Regions from separate parts of the Sphaerotilus sp. FB-3 genome, predicted to be linked through region 2. Evidence: predicted binding sites of a transcription regulator. Region 2 holds the regulator's gene; the other holds the start of a gene.
What was found. The regulator LexA, encoded in region 2, represses DNA repair genes until DNA is damaged. The targets are predictions, from matches to a motif close to ACTGTATNNNNATACAGT.
Positions count from the first base shown of each region.

Region 1: recA (recombinase RecA) is a predicted target of LexA. The motif match lies at 1,842-1,859, and genes of this name have one in related genera.

Region 1 covers NZ_BQWE01000034.1:796-7,116, forward strand. The annotation lists partial or broken gene sucC (ADP-forming succinate--CoA ligase subunit beta) at 1-86, opposite strand, end outside; gene recX (recombination regulator RecX) at 249-734, opposite strand; gene recA (recombinase RecA) at 749-1,804, opposite strand; gene NFT33_RS13320 (response regulator) at 2,102-2,773, shown strand; gene NFT33_RS13325 (sensor histidine kinase) at 2,877-4,358, shown strand; gene rodA (rod shape-determining protein RodA) at 4,397-5,557, opposite strand; gene mrdA (penicillin-binding protein 2) at 5,560-6,321, opposite strand, start outside.
Region 2 covers NZ_BQWE01000006.1:106,496-112,816, forward strand. The annotation lists gene phaC (class I poly(R)-hydroxyalkanoic acid synthase) at 1-882, shown strand, start outside; gene NFT33_RS02025 (acetyl-CoA C-acetyltransferase) at 954-2,132, shown strand; gene phbB (acetoacetyl-CoA reductase) at 2,212-2,949, shown strand; gene NFT33_RS02035 (hypothetical protein) at 3,039-3,476, opposite strand; gene lexA (transcriptional repressor LexA) at 3,632-4,303, opposite strand; gene NFT33_RS02045 (asparaginase) at 4,358-5,350, shown strand; gene NFT33_RS02050 (organic hydroperoxide resistance protein) at 5,396-5,821, opposite strand; gene NFT33_RS02055 (MarR family winged helix-turn-helix transcriptional regulator) at 5,870-6,321, opposite strand, start outside.

The DNA.
Region 1 (6,321 bases), on a different contig from region 2:
TGAACCGTGAACGCCGGGTAGCCGCGCGGCACCGGAACGTCGAACTGGCGCAGGATTTCCTTGCCTTGGTATTCGTGGATCTTCATCGCTTGAGCTCTGTTCTGAAGGGATTCAGGAATGAATGCGTCCTGGCGCGCTGCGGCGGCGCCCTGGTCGGCGGCTTTGCCGAGGCGCGCGAACTGTAGCATGTTGCGCCGCATCAACAGGATGCGTGCTTCCCACAGTGTTTGGACGTCGTATGACCAGGGTCAGTCTGGCCGATCCTGCGCTTCAGTGTCGTCGATCTCGGCATGTGCCGCGGCCTGCAGCACCTGGCGGACGATGGTGGACGAGAAGCCGCGAGCGAGCAGAAAGCGCGTCTGGCGCGCACGCTCGTTCAGGTCGGACGGCGCGCTGGCGTAGCGGCGTGACCAGACCGCGCGCGCCCGGCTCAGCTCGCTGTCCTTCAGGGCGTCGAGCGCTTCCTGGTGATCGGCCGGATCGACGCCGCTGGCGTTCAGCTCCTGGCGGATGCGGCCGCTGCCGTGGCGGGCAGCGCGCCGGTGCAGCAGAGATTCGACGAAGCGCTGCTCGCTGAGAAAGCCCAGCGCGGTCAGCTCGTCCAGCAGCGCATCGACCTGCTCGGCGCTTTCGGCATGCGGTGCGAGCTTGCGCGCAAGTTCGCTGCGCGAATGCTCGCGCAGGCTCAGGAAGCGCAGCGCGCGTCCTTTCAGACTGAGGCTGGGCGCTGGCACGGGTGCCCGCGGGCTCAGGCGCCTTCGGTGCCGGCCAGCGGCGGCAGCAGGCTGATGCCGAGCGATTCGCGGATGCGGTTCTCGATCTCGTGGGCCAGATCCGGGTTCTCGCGCAGGAACTCGCGGCTGTTGTCCTTGCCCTGGCCGATCTTCTCGCCCTTGTAGGCGTACCAGGCACCGGACTTGTCGACCAGCTTGGCGTTGACGCCCAGATCGAGAATCTCGCCTTCGCGGCTGATGCCCTCGCCGTAGAGAATGTCGAAGTCGGCGGTCTTGAACGGCGGGCTGACCTTGTTCTTGACCACCTTGACCCGGGTCTCGTTGCCGATCACCTCGTCGCCCTTCTTGATGCTGCCCACGCGGCGGATGTCGAGGCGCACCGAGGCGTAGAACTTCAGCGCGTTGCCGCCGGTGGTGGTCTCCGGGCTGCCGAACATCACGCCGATCTTCATGCGGATCTGGTTGATGAAGATGACGGTGCAGTTGGTCTTCTTGATGGTGGCGGTGAGCTTGCGCAGCGCCTGGCTCATCAGACGGGCCTGCAGGCCGGGCAGGGCATCGCCCATCTCGCCCTCGAGCTCGGCCTTCGGGGTCAGCGCCGCGACCGAGTCGACGACGATCAGGTCGACCGCGCCGGAGCGCACCAGCGCATCGACGATCTCCAGCGCCTGCTCGCCGGTGTCGGGCTGGCTGATCAGCAGCTCCTGCAGGTTCACGCCGAGCTTCTGCGCGTACTGCGCATCGAGCGCATGCTCGGCGTCGATGAAGGCGCAGGTGCCGGCGAGCTTCTGCATCTCGGCGATGACCTGCAGCGTCAGCGTGGTCTTGCCCGAGGACTCGGGGCCGTAGATCTCGATGACCCGGCCGCGCGGCAGGCCGCCCACGCCCAGCGCGATGTCCAGGCCCAGCGAGCCGGTCGAGACGACCTGGATGTCCTCGATCACCTCGCCCTCGCCGAGGCGCATGATCGATCCCTTGCCGAACTGCTTGTCGATCTGCGCCAGCGCGGCCTGCAGGGCCTTGGCCTTCTCGGTGTTCAGCGAGGCGGGGGCGGACTTGGATGCATCCATCGGGGTTCTCCTGGGTGTGGCGGCCATTATCTCAGAGACTGTCTATTTGTACAGTGGTGATGTGATGGATCGGTCGGCGGATCCGCTGGCCTGTGGCCTGAGGTGCACAGGCGATCCGGACGGCAGGTCATCCGATGACTTCGCCCCGGCCATGCTGTCCGGCTGTTGCCTGACGAGACGCAAGGCGCGGGTGGCCATCATCGCATCTGTCCCGATGCGGTACGGTCCGGGGCTTTCTACAATCGGACCCAGAAGCAGGGATCCCTCAGGATCCGGCAGGATACAGAGGAGACTGACATGCGCATTCTGATCGCCGAAGATGACCAGGTCCTGGCCGACGGACTGCTGCGCAGCCTGCGCAGCGCTGGCTATGCCGTCGACCATGTGGCCAGCGGATCGGAAGCCGATGCCGCGCTGGCGGCCCACGAGTTCGATCTGCTGATTCTCGATCTGGGTCTGCCCAAGATGCATGGCCTGGAGGTGCTGAAGAAGCTGCGCGGGCGCGGCTCGGCGGTGCCGGTGCTGATCCTGACTGCGGCCGACTCGATCGAGCAGCGCGTCAAGGGCCTGGACCTGGGCGCCGACGACTACATGGCCAAGCCCTTCTCGCTGCAGGAGCTGGAGGCCCGGGTGCGCGCGCTCACCCGCCGCGGCCTGGGCTCGGCCAGCAGCCTGATCAAGCACGGGCCGCTGACCTTCGACGCCACCGGTCGCGTCGCCTACATCAACGAGCAGATGGTCGACCTGTCGGCGCGCGAGCTCAGCCTGCTGGAGGTGCTGCTGCAGCGCGCCGGCCGCCTGGTGAGCAAGGACCAGCTGGTCGAGCGGCTGTGCGAGTGGGGCGAGGAGGTCAGCAACAACGCCATCGAGGTCTACATCCACCGGCTGCGCAAGAAGATCGAGCAGGGCCCGATCCGCATCGCCACCGTGCGCGGTCTGGGCTACTGTCTTGAGAAGATCGCGGCCTGAGGCCCTGCCGGTTCCGGAACCGGCCTCGGCGCCGGCTGCGCCGGTCGGGCTGCTTGCGCGCCGGCGCGAGCAGCGCTCGCTGTTCGGCGAGATCCTCGACTGGATGCTCGCGCCGCTGCTGCTGCTGTGGCCGATGAGCCTGGCGCTGACCTGGCTGGCCGCGCAGGGCATCGCCAGCCTGCCGTATGACCGGGCGCTGATCGAGTCGGTGCGCTCGCTGGGCCAGCGCGTCGAGGTGCGCGGCGACGACATCCTGTTCGACCTGTCGCGCGAGACGGCGCGCATGCTGCGCGCCGACGAGGTCGACAATGTCTATTACCTGGTGCGCGGCGCGCGGGGCGAGATCGTCAGCGGCGACCGCGACCTGCCGCTGCCGCCCGCCGACGAGCCGCGCACGCCCGGCCAGGTCAAGGTGCGCGACGACGAGATCCACGGCGACAGCGTGCGTGTGGCCTACCAGTGGATCGTGCCGGGATCGGACGCGCGCGCGGTGCTGGTGCAGGTGGCCGAGACGCAGGCCAAGCGCTCGCGGCTGGCCACCGAGATCATCAAGGGCGTGATCCTGCCGCAGTTCGTCATCCTGCCGGTGGCGGTGCTGCTGGTGTGGATGGCGCTGGTGCGCGGTCTGGCGCCGCTGACCGCGCTGCAGCAGCGCATCCGCGAGCGCGCCAGCGACGATGTCTCGCCGATCGACGTGCATGAGGTGCCCGAGGAGGTCTCGCCGCTGGTGCAGGCGATCAACGACCTGCTCGAGCGCCAGCAGTCCTCGCTGGCGACGCAGAAGCGCTTCCTGGCGGATGCGGCGCACCAGCTCAAGACGCCGCTGGCGGGCCTGCGCATGCAGGCCGAGCTGGCTGCGCGCGAGATCGACGCCGGCCACGGCGATCCGCAGCTGCTGCGTGCCTCGCTGCAGCAGATGGCGCGGGCCTCGCAGCGCGCGGCGCACATGGTCAACCAGCTGCTGTCGATGGCGCGGGCCGATGCACGTGCCGGCATCGAGGCCCGTGACCGCATCGACCTGGAGGCCCTGGCCACCGATGTGGTGCGCGACTTCGTGCCGCGTTCGCTCGATGCCGGCATCGATCTGGGCTACGAGGGCGCCGACTCCCGACTGCCGGACGCCCTGCAGCGTCCCGGCCAGACCGATGTGCTCGGCCACGCCCTGCTGCTGCGCGAGCTGATCTCCAATCTGGTCGACAACGCGCTGCACTACACCCCGCGCGGCGGTGCCGTCACGGTGCGGGTGGTGCCCGATCCGTTTGCGCAGACGGTGGTGCTGCAGGTCGAGGACTCGGGGCCGGGCATTCCGGCGGCCGAGCGCGAGCTGGTCTTCCAGCCCTTCTACCGCGCGCTGGGCACCACGGTCGACGGCTCCGGCCTGGGGCTGGCGATCGTCGCGGAGATCGCCCACCAGCATGGCAGCACGGTGCAGCTCGACGATGCCCGCGAGCCGGGTCAGGTGCCGATCGGCGAGGGGCCGGGGGCGCGCTTCACCATCCGCCTGCGCCAGGCGCCGGTGCCGGAGGCGGTGTCGCCGGAGGGGCCGGCGGCCGAGCCGGCGCGCTCCGACGAGATTCCGGTCTGAGCCGCGCCGCCCGGCCGCCGCTCTGCATCAGCTCTGCCTCAGCTCTGCATCAGCCGGCGCGATCGGGCGATCGACATCAGGATGCCCAGCGACAGCCCGAGCGTGACCAGCGCGGTGCCGCCGTAGCTCATGAAGGGCAGCGGCACGCCCACCACCGGCAGGATGCCGCTGACCATGCCCATGTTGACGAAGGCATAGACGAAGAAGCTCATCGTGATCGAGCCGGCCAGCAGGCGCGAGAAGGTGGTCGGCGCCTCGTGCGCGATCACCAGGCCGCGGAAGATCAGGAAGGTGTAGGCCGCCAGCAGCGCGCAGCCGCCGGCAAAGCCGAATTCCTCGGAGAAGGCCGCGAAGATGAAGTCGGAGGTGCGCTCCGGGATGAACTCCAGATGGGTCTGGGTGCCCTGCATGAAGCCCTTGCCGGTCAGTCCGCCCGAGCCGATGGCGATCATGCCCTGGATGATGTGGAAGCCCTTGCCCAGCGGATCGCGGTTCGGGTCGAGCAGGGTGCAGACGCGGTTCTTCTGGTAGGTGTGCAGCACATGCCAGTCCACTCCGGGCTGGCAGATGGTCGGCTCGGCCAGGATCAGCGCGATGATGCCGATGCTGCCCAGCGCGATGGCCGGAAGGATCAGCTTCCACGACAGCCCGGCGAAGAAGATGACGAAGAAGCCGGCGAAGAAGATCAGCAGGCCGGTGCCCAGGTCGGGCTGCTTGGCCACCAGCAGGAAGGGCACCAGCACCAGCACGAAGGCCTTGGCGATGTCGCCGGTCTGGCCGCGGCCTTCGCGGCGCTGGAACCACCAGGCGGCCATCAGCGGCGTGGCGATCTTCAGGATCTCGCTGGGCTGGATGACGATGCCGACATTGAGCCAGCGCCGTGCGCCCTTGTTCGTCGGGTCGATGCCGAAGGCGGCGGTGAGCAGCAGCAGGATGACGCCCAGCGTGTACAGCGGCACCGCCAGCGACATCAGCCGCTGCTGCGGTGCCTGGGCCACCAGGAAGAAGACCACGCCGGCCAGCGCCATGTTGCGCACCTGCAGTCCGAAGCGCGCGCCGTTGTCGTAGCCGGCCGAGTACATCGCGGTCAGGCCGATGGTGGCGATGATCAGGATGGCCAGCAGCAGCGGCAGATCGAAGCCGCGGAACAGCGGCTGCACCCGCTGCCACAGGGTCGGGCGGTCGAACGGGGTGTTGATGATCATGGCGCGGAGTCCTTCGGTGAGGCGGCCGGTGTGCTCGGCGCCGGCGGCGCGGGCGATGCATCGCGTCGGGGCACCCACCAGCGCTGCAGCGCGCGGGCCTGGGGCGGTTCGCCCGGCGGGGTCGGGTCGATCTGGCGCGGCGTGCTGGCATTGGCGGTGGCTGCGGAGGAGGCCGCCGCCGCGGGCGGGTCGCTCTCCATGCCGCCGGTGCGCGCCGGCGGCAGCGGCACGTCGGCCACCGCGATGAAGGGGCCGATCGGCGCCGCCCCCTGGCCCTTCTGGACCAGCGCGATGTCCTCGGGCGAGGGATAGCGGCCGGCGATCACATAGTCGAGCACACGACGCACGATCGGCGCGGCGGCCTCGGCGCCGAAGCCGGCGTTCTCCACGACGATCGCCAGCGCGATGCGCGGCTCGTCCAGCGGCGCGAAGGCGGTGTAGAGCGAGTGGTCGCGCTTGTACTCGGCCAGCCGGGAGGCGTTGTACTTCTCGTTCTGGCGGATGGTGACCGCCTGCGCGGTGCCGGTCTTGCCGCCGCTGGCGTAGGCCGCGCCGGCAAAGACCCGGGTGGCGGTGCCGGACTGGGTCACGCCGAACATCGCGCGCTTGATGACATCGACATCGGGCTCGCGCAGCTTCATGTCGAGTACCAGCTGCGAGGACAGGATGCGTGTCTCGCGGCTGACCGCGTCCTCGATGCCGCGCACCACGCGCGGCGCGTAGCGCTTGCCGCCGGCCACCAGCGTGGCCTGCGCGCT
Region 2 (6,321 bases):
GTCATCCAGGCCATCCGGGTGGTCCAGGAGATCGGCGGCAGCGACACGATCGACACGCTGGGCTTCTGCGTCGGCGGCACCATCCTGACCACTGCGCTCGCGGTGCTGGCCGCGCGCGGCGAGCAGCCGGCGGCCAGCGTCACGCTGCTGACCACGCTGCTGGACTTCAGCAACACCGGCATTCTCGACATCTTCGTCGACGAGACCTCGGTGCGGCTGCGCGAGATGACCATCGGCGCGGACGCGCCGCAGGGCCCGGGCATGCTGCGCGGCAAGGAGCTGGCGGCCACCTTCAGCTTCCTGCGCCCGAACGATCTGGTCTGGAACTATGTGGTCGGCAACTACCTGAAGGGCGAGACGCCGCCGCCGTTCGACCTGCTGTACTGGAACTCCGACAGCACCAACCTGCCGGGCAACATGTACTGCTGGTATCTGCGTCACACCTACCTCGAGGACAAGCTCAAGGTGCCGGGCGCGCTGACTGTCTGCGGCGAGAAGGTCGACATCGGCAGGATCGAGGCACCGGTCTATCTCTACGCCTCGCGCGAGGACCACATCGTGCCGTGGGACGCTGCCTACCAGAGCACGAAGCTGTTCAAGGGCCCGCGGCGCTTCGTGCTGGGCGCTTCCGGGCACATCGCCGGCGTGGTCAATCCGCCGGCCAAGAAGAAGCGCAACTTCTGGACGAACGACGAACTGCCGGCCTCGGCCGACGACTGGCTGGCCGGCGCCACTTCGGTGCCGGGCAGCTGGTGGCCGGACTGGGCCGACTGGCTGGCGCAGCATGCCGGCAAGAAGAAGGCCGCGCCGAAGGCCTATGGCAACCGCCAGCACAAGGTCATCGAGCCGGCTCCGGGGCGCTACGTCAAGCAGAAGGTCTGACGACGCGGCGTGCCCGTCTTTCAACCGCGGTCCGCAAAGGACCCACTGGACACTGAATCAGGAGAAAACGCATGACCGACATCGTGATCGTTGCAGCGGCACGCACCGCCGTGGGCAAGTTCGGAGGCACGCTGGCCAAGACCGCGGCGCCTGAGCTGGGCGCCACGGTCATCCGCTCGCTGCTGCAGCGCACGGGCCTGTCCGGCGAGCAGATCGGCGAAGTCATTCTCGGCCAGGTGCTGACCGCCGGCTCGGGCCAGAACCCGGCCCGCCAGTCCGTCATCAAGTCCGGCCTGCCGCAGGGCGTGCCGGCGATGACCATCAACAAGGTCTGCGGCTCGGGCCTGAAGGCGGTGATGCTGGGCGCCCAGGCCATCCGTGACGGCGATTCCGAGATCATCATCGCGGGCGGCCAGGAGAACATGAGCGCCAGCCCGCATGTGCTGCCGAACTCGCGCGACGGCCAGCGCATGGGCGACTGGAAGCTGGTCGACACCATGATCAACGACGGCCTGTGGGATGTGTACAACCAGTACCACATGGGCATCACCGCCGAGAACGTCGCCAAGAAGTACGGCATCACCCGCGAGATGCAGGACGCGCTGGCGCTGGCCTCGCAGCAGAAGGCCGCCGCCGCCCAGGACGCCGGCCGCTTCGACGACGAGATCGTGCCGGTCTCGATTCCGCAGAAGAAGGGTGATCCGGTCGTCTTCGCCAAGGACGAGTTCATCAACCGCAAGACCAGCCTGGATGTGCTGGGCGGCCTGCGTCCGGCCTTCGACAAGGCGGGCTCGGTCACTGCGGGCAATGCTTCGGGCATCAACGACGGTGCCGCCGCCGTGATGCTGATGTCGGCCGCCAAGGCTGAGGCGCTGGGCCTGAAGCCGATGGCGCGCATCGCCTCCTACGCCAGCGCCGGCCTGGATCCGGCCTTCATGGGCATGGGCCCGGTGCCGGCCGCCCGCCGCGCGCTCGAGCGTGCCGGCTGGTCCGCGGCCGACCTCGACCTGCTCGAGATCAACGAGGCCTTCGCGGCCCAGGCCTGCGCGGTCCACCAGGAAATGGGCTGGGACCTGTCGAAGGTCAACGTCAATGGCGGCGCGATCGCCATCGGTCACCCGATCGGCGCCTCCGGCTGCCGCATCCTGGTCACGCTGCTGCACGAGATGCAGCGCCGTGACGCGAAGAAGGGCATCGCCTCGCTGTGCATCGGCGGTGGCATGGGTGTCGCGCTGACGGTCGAGCGCTGATTTCCCTCTGGTCCTTTTCGCGAGCCTTCACTCGTCTGCGCTCGCTGTGAGCGCAGACCCATCACAAGGAGAGACAGACATGGCACAGAAAATCGCATACGTCACCGGCGGCATGGGTGGCATCGGCACCTCGATCTGCCGTCGTCTGCACAAGGACGGCTTCAAGGTCATCGCCGGCTGCGGCCCGACCCGTGACTTCCAGAAGTGGCTCGACGAGCAGGCTGCGGCCGGCTACACCTTCTACGCCTCGGTCGGCAACGTCGCCGACTGGGACTCGACCGTCGAGGCCTTCGCCAAGGCCAAGGCCGAGCACGGTCCGATCGACGTGCTGGTCAACAACGCCGGCATCACCAAGGACCGCATGTTCCTGAAGATGAGCCGCGAGGACTGGGACGCGGTCATCAGCACCAACCTGACCTCGATGTTCAACGTCACCAAGCAGGTGGTCGGCGACATGGTCGAGCGCGGTTTCGGCCGCATCATCCAGATCTCCTCGGTCAACGGCGAGAAGGGCCAGGCCGGCCAGACCAACTACTCGGCCGCCAAGGCCGGCATGCACGGCTTCACGATGGCGCTGGCGCAGGAACTGGCCGCCAAGGGCGTGACCGTCAACACCGTGAGCCCGGGCTACATCGGCACCGACATGGTCCGCGCGATCCGTCCGGACGTGCTCGACAAGATCATCGCCACCATTCCGGTCAAGCGTCTGGGCACGCCGGAGGAAATCGGTTCGATCGTCGGCTGGCTGGCGGGCGAGGACTCGGGCTTCACCACCGGCGCGGACTTCTCCTGCAACGGCGGCCTGCACATGGGCTGATGCCTTGCTGGCGGTGACGCCTGCGAATCCGAGGGCCGGCCTTGCCGGCCCTTTTTGCTTCCTTCGGCTTTTCCCGGGGCTTTGCCGGATCACTGCACCGCGATCAGCGCGTCGAGTGCGGCGCAGACCTCGCGCATGCTGCCGCTGATGCGCACCCGGCGCGGATCCTGGGGATCGATCTGCAGATGCAGGCGTTCGTCGGGGATGTCGTCGGGGTCGGCGGCGAGGGCCTGCGCGGGCCACAGACGACGGGAGTCGGCATGGCGCACCGAGGTCAGCATGCTGCGCGAAAGCACGATGCCCTGCGGATGCGCGGGCCGTTGTGGCGCGATGGGCGATGTCGTCGAACGGGGCGAGAGGGGCGAGAGAGGCGAGAGCGAGGGCCGGGGCAGCGGCCGGTCGGACATCGCCGCGACCGCTGCCAGATCGAGATCGGGTGCGAGGTCCGCAGCGATGTCTGCTGCGAGATTCGGCGACAGGACCGGGCGCGGAGCACGGCGCAGCCAGCGGGCGAGCATCGGAAACATCGGAACCTCCTGGATCTTTAGGGTACCGGTGCAGGCGAGCGTCAGCCCGCCCGGCCGGAAGGGCCGCATGGCGCGACAGGGGACCCGCGAGTCCGGGTCGGGACGAGAGGACAGTGCAGCGGCCGTCAGCCCGCAGGCGGCGTGGCCGCCGCGGGCTACAGCATCGGACTGTTGCGGATCAGACCGACCGCCAGGCCCTCGATGCAGAAGTCCGGATCATCCGGCTGCACATGGATGACCGGGAAATCCGGGTTTTCCGGATGCAGTTCGATGCCCGCCGGGCCGTGGCGCAGGCGCTTGACGGTGACCTCGTCCCCCAGCCGGGCGACGACGATCTGCCCGACCTGGGCCCGGGCACCGCGCTGCACCGCCAGCAGGTCGCCGTCGAGAATGCCGGCATCGCGCATGCTCATGCCGCGCACCTTCAGCAGGTAGTCGGGGCGGCGGGTGAAGAGATGGGGCTCGATCGTGTAGCTGCGTTCGATGTGTTCCTGCGCCAGGATCGGGCTGCCGGCGGCGACCCGGCCGACCAGCGGCACGCTCATCGTGTCGGGCGCAGGGGCGTCGGCGGGGTAGGTGCCGCCCGACCTCAGGCTGCGCAATATGTCAGACTTGAGCCGGATGCCCCGCGAGGTGCCGCCGACCAGTTCGATCACGCCCTTGCGGGCCAGCGCGCGCAGATGCTGCTCGGCGGCATTGTGCGAGCGGAAACCGAATTCGGTGGCGATCTCGGCCCGTGTGGGCGGTGCGCCGGTCGTCTCGATCGTGCGCAGGATCAGCGCCATGATGTCCTGCTGGCGAGGGGTGAGCTTCGGGCTCGCGTCCATGGCATGTCCTTGGGGCTGTTCAGATATCCAGTGCCTGTATTTTTATCCAGTTCCATGCAGATGACAAGCAGCGATGTGCTCTCCCCTCGGCCCGCGCAGAACGGCCGCCATATCGTCATTCTGGGCACCGGCGGCACGATTGCCGGTCGGGCCGAGCAGAGCACCGATGTGGTCGGCTACAAGGCTGGCCAGGTTGCGGTTCAGGATCTGATCGACGGGGTGCCGGGCCTGCGCCGGCGCATCGACGCGGGCTGGCGCATCGAGTCCGAGCAGGTCTCGCAGGTCGACAGCAAGGACATGAGCCACGCGATCTGGCGCCGGCTGGCCGAGCGGGTGCAGCACCATCTGGACCGGCCGGAGGTCGACGGCATCATCGTGACCCACGGCACCGACACGCTGGAGGAGACCGCCTACCTGCTGCATCGGGTGCTGGCGCCGTCGCGCCCGGTGGTGCTGGCCGCGGCGATGCGTCCGGCCAGTGCGCCGCAGCCCGACGGGCCGCAGAACCTGGACGATGCGCTGACGGTGGTGGGCTGGCCCGGCGCGCGCGGGGTGATGGCGGTGCTGGGCGGGCAGGTCTGGTCGGGCGCGGAGGTCCGCAAGATCCACCCGTACCGGCTGGACGCCTTCAGCGCGGGCGACGCCGGCCCGCTGGCGCATGTCGAGGCCGGTCAGCTGCGCCGGCTGCGCGAATGGCCGGTGGAGCAGCCGCTGGGCCTGAAGGTGCTGGCGGCGGACATCTGGCCGGATGTGCAGATCGTCACCAGCCATGCCGGCGCCGACGGCCGGCTGGTCGACCTGCTGGTGCAGGTCGGGGTGCAGGGCCTGGTGGTGGCCGCCACCGGCAACGGCTCGGTGCACCAGGATCTGATGGCGGCGCTGCTGCGGGCGCAGGCCGCCGGCGTGCTGGTGCTGCGCGCGCTGCGCGGCGGCGCCGGCTGCATCGTGCCCTCGGCGACCGATCTGCTGCCGGATGCCGGCGCGCTGACCTCGGCGCAGGCGCGCATCGAGGTGCTGCTGCGGCTGCTGGCGCGCCGCGGCGGCTGAGGTCCGGCCGCCTCGGGCCGGGCCCCGACCGAGGTCAGACCGGGATCAGACCAGGTTCAGCGTCACCTCGATGTTGCCGCGGGTCGCGTTCGAGTAGGGGCAGACGATGTGGGCGGCCTGCACCACCTCGTCGGCGACCGCACGCTCGATGCCGGGCACATGGATGTTGAGCGTCACCTGGATGCCGAAGCCGTTCGGGATCGGGCCGATGCCGACTTCCGAGTCGATCTTCAGGTCGGCCGGCAGCGCGATCTTCTTCTGGCCGGCGACGAACTTCATCGCACCCATGAAGCAGGCGGCGTAGCCGGCGGCGAAGAGCTGCTCGGGATTGGTGCCGGCGCCGTCGTCGCCGCCCAGGCCCTTGGGCACCGAGAGCTTGACGTTCAGGCGGCCGTCGTCGCTGGTGGCGGCGCCGTCACGGCCTCCGGTGGCGGTGGCGCGGGCGGTGTAGAGGACTTGCTGCAGGGACATGGTCTTTCCTTTCAGGGGGAACAGGTCAAGGGGCGGTCAAGGGGCGGCTCAGGGGCCGGGGGGAGACTGGAGCAGGGCCGCACGCAGCCGGGCGAGCTGGCCGCGCAGTGCGGCCAGTTCGTCGAGCGAGCAGCCGGTGGAGGCGGCGATCTGGCGCGGAATCTCGCCCGCGCGGGCCTTCAGCGCCTGGCCGGCGGTGCTCAGCACGACCGTGACGCGGCGCTCGTCGTCGCGGCTGCGGCGGCGCTCGAGCAGACCGGCTTCCTCGAGCCGGCGCAGCAGCGGCGTGAGCGTGCCGGAGTCGAGCGAGAGCCGCTCGCCGAGCTCGCCCACGCCCTGGCCGTCACGCTCCCACAGCACCAGCATCACCAGGTACTGCGGATAGGTCAGGCCGAGCGCGTCGAGCAGCGGGCGGTAGCGCTTCGTCATCGCCAGCGAGGCGGAATACAGCGCAAAGCACAGCTGCTGGTCCAGGGCCAGCCAGGCGTCTGCCGGGAGGG